2 regions of the Brevibacillus sp. MCWH genome follow, and region 2 is predicted to be linked to the other one. Evidence: predicted binding sites of a transcription regulator. Region 2 holds the regulator's gene; the other holds the start of a gene.
The links. Region 2 encodes Rex, which represses fermentation and respiration genes when NADH is low (regulators of the CRP and FNR family bind a similar motif). Its sites were predicted from a motif close to TTGTGAAATATTTCACAA; they were not measured.
Positions count from the first base shown of each region.

Region 1 (4,194 bases), on a different contig from region 2:
TGCCCCATCGCCATGGCGAGCGCACCGTCCGTCCCGGGCTTGACCGACATCCACGTATCGGCCAATTTGACGAACTCCGCATAATCGGGACTGATGGAGACGACTTTCGTGCCGCGATAGCGGGCCTCAGCAAGAAAATGGGCGTCCGGCGTCCGGGTCATCGGCAGATTGGACCCCCATACGAGAATATAGCCGGAATTGAACCAATCGCTGCTTTCCGGAACATCCGTCTGATCTCCCCAAATTTGCGGCGATGCCGGCGGCAAATCGGCGTACCAGTCGTAGAAGCTGAGCAGCGGTGCACCTATGAGCGAAAGGAAGCGGGAGCCAGCCGCATAGCTGACCATGGACATCGCCGGAATCGGCGAAAACCCGATGATCCGATCCGGTCCGTACTTTTTGATCGTATGGATCATCGACGCCGAGATGATTTCCGTCACCTCATCCCAGGAGACGCGGACAAACCCGCCTTTTCCGCGGGCCGATTTATAGCGCTTCGCCTTCTTTGGATCTTCCACAATGCTGGCCCATGCCCGCACCGGGTCTTTCTCTTTGTTTTTCGCTTGTTTCCACAAGTCGAGGAGCGCGCCTCGTATGTAGGGGTACTTGACGCGCAGCGGGCTGTACAAATACCAGGAGAAGCTGGCTCCCCTCGGACATCCGCGCGGTTCAAAATCCGGCATGTCCGGACCGGTCGAGGGATAGTCCGTATGTTGCGTTTCCCACGTGACAATGCCGTCTTTGACGAATATTTGCCAGCTGCAGGAACCGGTGCAATTCACGCCATGGGTCGAACGTACGACCTTGTCGTGCTGCCACCGCCTGCGGTACATATCTTCCCAGTCCCGGTTCTCGGGGGACATTTCACTCCAGCCTTCGGAATATTGTTCCCGTTTGGAGAAGTATCTCAGTTTCTGAAACAATGGCGTTTTCTTGCCCATGATATACCTCCCTTGTTGTAGGTGCGGCGCTATGCTTTGTTCATCCCGTTGCTTCTCAATGTAGCATTCCATGTTCACTTTTCATGTAAAAAAAATCACAATATCACCGCGTTGGACGCCCGATAAACACCAGGTTTCAAAAAATCGACAAAAAGCGGACTCCTCCGTACGAAGAAGTCCGCTTTTTCCCCAGCTACGTTCATCCGCCGATTTGCGGCATACACCGGGCGGTTGGCGTATGCGCCGTCATTTTCATGCCTCATTTCTGCCCGTTGTTCCATTGATCAAGCATCTGGCTCATTTTTCTTTTCGCTTCGGCAACGACTGTTTCAATGTCCTGGCGGGACGGTTGATCCAGATGGATCCCCGCCAATACAGCGACGGTGCGGCCAAGTGTGCGGCATGCCGTCTCTGCCAGTTCGGCAGCGAGCGGTCCTTCCCGATGGCCGGGCAGAGCCAACACCTCAACTTGTACGTCCTGATCATTGGTGACGTATGCTGTTGCTGACGCCCCGATGTGGGCCGTCCCCCCGGTAACCAGGAAGACCACGTCCCTTCCCATCATGAACGGGCGAATCTCTACCGTCTCAAAATGAATTGATTTATCCATAAGGCTCGACGCCTCTTCTCTTTCAGTCCTGACCTGTCCTGCACTCATCATAATAACACCGCAGTTCCGCATCACGAATGATCTTGGTCACACGCTGAAAAAAGGTTGCAGATATGTGACCAAGATCACAATAGCGGCACCTCCCTTTTTTTATGATGAAAAACGTAAAGCAAACCAGCACGTACGGGGGAATACTGAGTTGGGTATTTTGGACGAAATTTCCTCATCATGTGGTCTTGCTATGTCCTTTCGTGTTATGCTGTTCACACCACATGCGGCTCCGTTTATATATGGTGAATCGGGATTATCGAAACAGGAGGGAACCACCGATGATAAAAGCGGATCTCGCAGGGAGCATTCGGAATACGTCCTGCTTTTCAGAGGGGAATTTTGCCAAACTGAAGGAAATCATGTGCGACAACCATTTTCCTGCGGGATCGCATTTATTTTGGGAAGGGGACCCGGCGGACAAACTGTACTTTCTCCATAAAGGAAGGGTGCGCATTACCAAAGCGACTGATGACGGCAAACACTTGGTCATTTACACGCATCAGGCAGGAGATCTCTTCGGCCAAGTGGACCCTTTTCGCGAATCTGTTCATTTTTTTGGCGCGGAAATTCTTGAGGATGCCGACGTCGGAATCATCCAGCAACAAGACTTGGAAGCGTTGCTGCTGCAGCATGGCGATCTGGCCGTAGAGTTCATGAAGTGGATCGGACTGATGAATCGGTTGACGCAATCCAAATTGCGCGATTTGATGTTGTTCGGCAAACTGGGAATTCTGTGTTCGCTGCTTATTCGTTTGGGGAATACATATGGAATCGAACAAGGCGGGCGCATCCTCATTTCCAAAAAGTTGACCAACTCGGAGTTGGCGGATATGATCGGCACAACACGGGAAAGCGTGAACCGCATCCTCGGGGATTTGAAAAAAGCGGGTGTCATTTCTTACGAAGATGGGCATATTGTCATCCAGGACTTGGATTACCTGCGTGATACGTGCCAGTGTGAAAACTGCCCGAAGGAAATTTGCCGGGTCTAAAGACATTGCCATTTTACAACACAATTCACGAAAGAAGGCTGACTGTTGACCATGCTGACTGTGTGCGAGTTGATTGCCGGATGAACGCAGCGAACCGATCAACTATAAGGTTAAAACGCATTTACGAACCGCCCTCTCCGGAAGACGGCGTACGCATTCTGGTCGACCGGCTCTGGCCGCGCGGCATTTCAAAAGAGCAGGCGTCCCTCGATGAATGGATGAAAGAAATCGCTCCGAGTCCCGAATTGCGCAAGTGGTTCTGTCATCAACCGGAGCGATTTGCGGAATTTACGCGAAGATACGAACTGGAATTGTCAGAAGATCCGACCCGGTGCAGACTCGTCGATCGGATATGGGAACTAGCGTCTGAAAAAAACGTCACGCTTGTTTATGCCGCAAAAGATCCCGTCCACAACCACGCCATTGTTCTGCAGCAATGGCTGAACCGCCGCTTACATTCGGATGGGTGATACCAACAGTGCTGAACCGGCTTCCTTATGGCTGCATGTGGAATGCACTCCCGGATGGCACTTGCCCTGCTTTGTCAAATGGAATCACGGCAAACCGCACGGCTGAGTTCTGCTTTTTCTTCCGCGTTCAACATGTTTTCCGCCATGGGAAACAGCACGTTTTCTTCTTTCATGAAATGATCGGTTAAGACGGCATGGGCCTGAAGTGCATAGGAAGCAATCTCTTTCGCCCGTCCGGCATCCGCCGTCCCCTCCAACTGTTCCACGGCCTCCAGGAATTTCTTCAAGTTTTGTTTGGCCAACTCGTGTTCATATTCCATCACGGCGATTGGCCCCATCTGTCTGCCAATATATTTTGCCATGAGGGGAAAGAGCGCACCTTCTTCCCGTTCCGAATGAGGGTCGAGTTCTCTCACAAAGGCTTCCACTTTTTGTTTCAGCGCTGCAAGCTGAGCGGTCCAGTCCGTTGTTTCCTGATCCGCGCCGATTTCAGCCGCCTCCCGGGCAAACGCATCCATTTGTTCCCGAAGCGGTCCGTGCTCGCGTTTCAGTTGGGCAAGCGGTTCGCACAGTGCTACCTGGGCTCGGCCTTCCGACATCATGTGGCCACAATGATGAGGCATTTGTTCCATACAAGATGCTCCTTTCGTTTTTTATGTGCACATTTGAAACGCTCAAAACCGTATCCATGCAGGATTTAGTCTGGTTGGCAACTGGTGCAGATATGCGGCACGATTCCGGCCCCCCACAACAGCCCTGCGCATAGGAAAGGCTCATTTTATGCCACATACACGACCAACACTGTACCGGCAATCAGCACGGAATAGGCAATCTCAAGTATGCCCGTCTGTTTGACGGATAGTTTCGTGTGCGGTGACCAGACGGCCCGAACAGCCAAAACGGCCAGCGGCACCAACAACCCGGGAGGGAACCATAACGCCCCTGCGACGAGTAGAGCAAGATGGTACATGACAGAGAATCTGTAATACATCGCATTGTGCTTTTCCCGAATCATCGTCTTTACGTAAAAAACCGTTCCCGTAAAATACAGGATGCTGAATCCGAACAGCTCAGCCGCAAGCCTCCAATCGGTTCCTCCCCCCGCCTGATACGCAACAAACACCATCAGG
Region 1 is NZ_SDLF01000014.1:2,782-6,975, reverse strand. It holds gene ETC00_RS13315 (nitrate reductase subunit alpha) at 1-944, opposite strand, end outside; gene lpdD (prenylated flavin chaperone LpdD) at 1,201-1,551, opposite strand; gene ETC00_RS13305 (Crp/Fnr family transcriptional regulator) at 1,881-2,594, shown strand; gene ETC00_RS13300 (DUF488 domain-containing protein) at 2,675-3,064, shown strand; gene ETC00_RS13295 (hemerythrin domain-containing protein) at 3,139-3,696, opposite strand; gene ETC00_RS13290 (YwiC-like family protein) at 3,843-4,194, opposite strand, start outside.
Region 1: lpdD (prenylated flavin chaperone LpdD) is a predicted target of Rex. The motif match lies at 1,665-1,682, and genes of this name have one in related genera.

Region 2 (4,194 bases):
AAGAAGGCAGCCTTGTGCGCCGCTTCACCGCCGAACTGCTGGATTGGCAGGCGGATGAGGGGGGCAGAGTCGCGGAGATCCTGGAAGAGATGGACGGGCTGTTGCCCGCGCTGCGCGAAAAGGCGTTGCAGTTGACTCAGCTGCTGTACAAATGGGCGGCGGATCGGGGAGAGGAGACGACCGATACCGGGCATGAAACCGTGCGGTACCGCAAGGAGTCGTTTTCCGGCCGACACGAGCGGATTCGCAGAGCGGCGCGCCGGGTGATCGATGCCCTCACGTCGTACACCGCTTTGATCGACCGCCTGCTTGCGTGCATCCCCGCCGACGAAAAACCGCCGTATGAGCTGCGCAGCCTCAGGACGGACGTGTCAGGCCTGGTGGACGAACTTCAGGAAGCGGCCGAACTGCTTCACTTTTTTTTGCTGGAACCGGACACGGCGTACGTCTGCTGGATGGAAGTGGAGGCCCGCACTCCGCGCAAGCACGTCTATTTGCACGCCGCACCGCTAAACGTCGCCGATGTGCTTGCCCATCCGCTGTTTGCCGCAAAACGCAGTCTGATTCTCACCTCGGCCACCTTGACGGTGAAGAACAGCTTTACCTACATGATCGAGCGGTTTGGCCTGGACCGGCTGCCGGAGGAGAAGGTCCGCACCCTGACCCTGCCCTCCCCGTTTGCCTATGAGGAACAGGGACTGCTGTTCATCCCTTCTGATTTTCCCACCCCGGGAAAAGAAAGCGACGAACACTACATGGAAGCAGTCGTGCAGGGCTGCCTGGACGTGATCCGCGCCGCCGGTGGTCGAACACTGATCCTGTTTACGTCTCACTCGATGCTCCGCCAGGTATACCAGATGATGAAGGAGCAGTTGACGGACGAGCCATACACCCTGCTTGGCCACGGCATTGACAGCAGCAACCGCAGCAAGCTGGTCCGGCTGTTCCAACAGCTGGAACATAGCGTGCTGCTGGGGACCAGCAGCTTTTGGGAAGGCGTGGACATCCCCGGCGAAGCGCTCAGCTGCCTGGTCATCGTGCGGCTTCCCTTTACGCCGCCCAACCATCCTGTATATCAGGGGAGAGCGGAGCAGTTGAAAGCAGTCGGGAAAAACGCCTTCATGTCGCTGGCTCTGCCGCAGGCGGTGATCCAGTTCAAACAGGGCGTCGGCCGGCTGATCCGGCATCATTTGGATCGCGGCGTCGTGGTCGTGTTTGACGCACGCATCATCGAGTCACGCTACGGCCGGGCGTTTTTGCAATCCCTGCCGCCGTTTCAGGTGCAGACGGGCACCTGGCCGGAGCTCCGTGAACGGATCGGTCCGTTTCTGGCCCAAGAGACCGGCACGTAACGAAAGGCGTTGAGCGCCGGTCTGCATGCAATCCTGGCGAGGCTCATAAAATGAAGCAATAGTCTCGCAGGGATTTAGGTGATAGAATAAATGCTGGGGATTACGCGTAAGGCTTGTTGGCTGCTGCTGTGCGTCGTGCTGTTCGCCGGCTGTTCGATCGACAGTCATTTGCAGAACGCGGTGAAGGTGGAGGACCCCTACGCCAGCGACGACGAACGCGAATTTGTCGGGCTGGTGATCCACTTTCTCGCCCTGCCGCATGGCGAGAGCACGCTGATCCGACTGCCAAGCGGAAAGACCATGCTGGTCGACACGGGAAGCGCGGAAGACTGGCCCGTCTTGTTTGGCTTGTTGTCCGAGCAAAAACTGACGCGGCTGGACTACGTCGTCGTGACCAACGATCAGCCGGAACAAGCGGGAGGCTTTGCCTTCCTCAGTGACCGGATGCTGGTGGATACGGTCATTCTGCCCCGTCTGATCGAGCCGTCGATTCGCGGGTTTGTCCCGCTCAAAGGGGACAAGAAGCTGTTGCCCGTCGCGGACGGCGACGCGATCAGACTGGACAACGACGTGGTGTTGGACGTGCTTCATCCCAGCGAACCGCTGTTTTTGTCTCCGCAGGACAATTCCCTGGTATTCCGGCTGCGACACGGCCAGCTTCGCTTTCTCTTCGCCAGCGCCATCAATGAAAAGGCGGAAGAGCGCCTATTGGAGCAGTACGGCGGGCAGTTGAAGGCGGAAGTGCTGAAGGTGGCCGACCAGGGGAGAAATCAGGCCTCTTCCCAGCCGTTTCTCTCCAAGGTGGACCCGCAGGTGGCAGTCATTCTGACCGGCAAGTCCCGAAACGAGCTGAAAGACAGCCAGGAGGAAGTGCTGGAACGACTGGGGGAATCATGGGCGGAGACCTTCATCACCAGCCAGCACGGCACGATCACGATTCTGTCCAACGGCCGCGATTACCGTGTCGTCAAGCGAAAAACGTAAGGAGGGAGGACCGTACGTGGCCAAAAGTGAAAAAATTTCAGAAGCGGTTGTTCGCCGTTTGCCGATCTATCTGCGCTATTTGAGCTATCTGCAGCAAGTGGGCGTGACGACGGTATCCTCCCAGCAGATGGGCAAAAATCTGGACATCAACCCCGCCCAAATCCGCAAAGATTTAGCCGCGTTCGGCGATTTCGGCAAAAAAGGCATCGGCTATGACGTCAACTACCTGGTGGAAAAAATCCGCCAGATTCTCAAACTGGATCAGGAAATCCGCGTCGCGCTCGTCGGAGCCGGCCATCTCGGCCATGCCATCAGCAATTACAATGCGTTCCTGAAGGATCAGATACGGATCGCGGCGATTTTTGACAGCGATCCGGCCAAGCAGGGCAAGCAGATCGCAGGGATCACGATCCAGCCGTTGGAAGAGCTGAAAGAGACGGTGAAGGAGCGTCACATTCGCCTGGCGATCATTACGGTCCCGGCTGCCGCCGCACAATCAGTGGCCGATCTCTTGATCGAGGCGGGGATCGAAGGCATTCTCAACTTCGCGCCGACGACCATTCGGACGGAGAAAGAGGTGCGCATCCACTATGCGGATGTGACGTCCAGTCTGCAAAGCCTGGCTTATTATCTAACGTAAGAACGGAGTGGTACGATGAAACAGACGATCTTGACTCACGCCACCGTGATCACCGTAAACGAACAGAACGAAGTGATTCATGACGGGGCCGTCGCGTTTGCCGGCAGCACGATTACGTACGTTGGGCCGACGCCTGAGGATGTGTCCGGCTACGACGAGGTGATCGACCTGAAGGGCAACTACGTCCTGCCGGGCCTGATCAACACGCACGGCCATGCGGGCATGTCGCTGTTGCGCGGATACTCAGACGATCTGCCGCTGCAGCAGTGGCTCGAAGACAAAATGTGGCCGCTGGAAGCGCAGTTTACCGGCGACCATGTGAAATGGGGCACATACCTGTCGCTGATTGAAATGATTCGCACGGGGACGACAACGTTTGTCGACATGTACGACCACATGGACGAAGTGGCGAAAGCCGTGGAAGCAACCGGGATGCGCGCCCGGCTGTGCCGCGGCATGATCGGCCTCTGCTCGGAGGAAGAGCGGGCGGCAAAACTTGAGGAGGCCACCAATTTTGCCAAAAACTGGCACAATCAGGCGGACGGCCGCATCACCACGATGCTTGCACCCCATGCGCCTTACACCTGCCCGCCGGAATTTATCATGCAAATTGTGGAACGGGCAGAAGAGCTTGCTTTGCCGATTCACATCCACATGTCGGAAACGAAGTGGGAAGTGGGGCAAAACGAGCAGGATTATGGCCTTCGTCCGGTCGCCCACCTGGAAAAACTGGGCGTGTTCCGCCGTCCGACGCTGGTAGCACATGCCGTCCATTTGACGGATGAAGAAATAGATGTATTGGCAAACTATCAGGTGAAAGTCTCCCACAATGTGGTGAGCAACCTGAAGCTGGCCAGCGGCGTGGCGCCGGTTCCCAAAATGTTGGCGAAGGGGATCAGCGTTTCGCTGGGTACAGACAGCACCGCCAGCAACAACAACCTGAACCTGTTTGAAGAGTTGAAGCTGGCTGCTATTCTGCACAAGGGAGTGAGCTACGATCCCGTTGCCGTTCCGGCGGAAGAAGCGCTGCGCATGGCTACCCGCTACGGGGCGGATGGCGTGTTCCAGCCGGATGCGCTTGGGTCGATTGAGACTGGCAAGCAGGCCGACCTGATCGTCCTGGACAGCCATCAGGCCCATTTCCATCCCGCTCACAACCCGGTCTCCCACGTGGTGTATGCGGCCAATGGCCGGGACGTGACCGACACGATCGTAGCC
Region 2 is NZ_SDLF01000004.1:205,999-210,192, reverse strand. It holds gene dinG (ATP-dependent DNA helicase DinG) at 1-1,352, shown strand, start outside; gene ETC00_RS05450 (ComEC/Rec2 family competence protein) at 1,443-2,336, shown strand; gene ETC00_RS05445 (redox-sensing transcriptional repressor Rex) at 2,353-2,976, shown strand; gene ETC00_RS05440 (amidohydrolase) at 2,992-4,194, shown strand, end outside.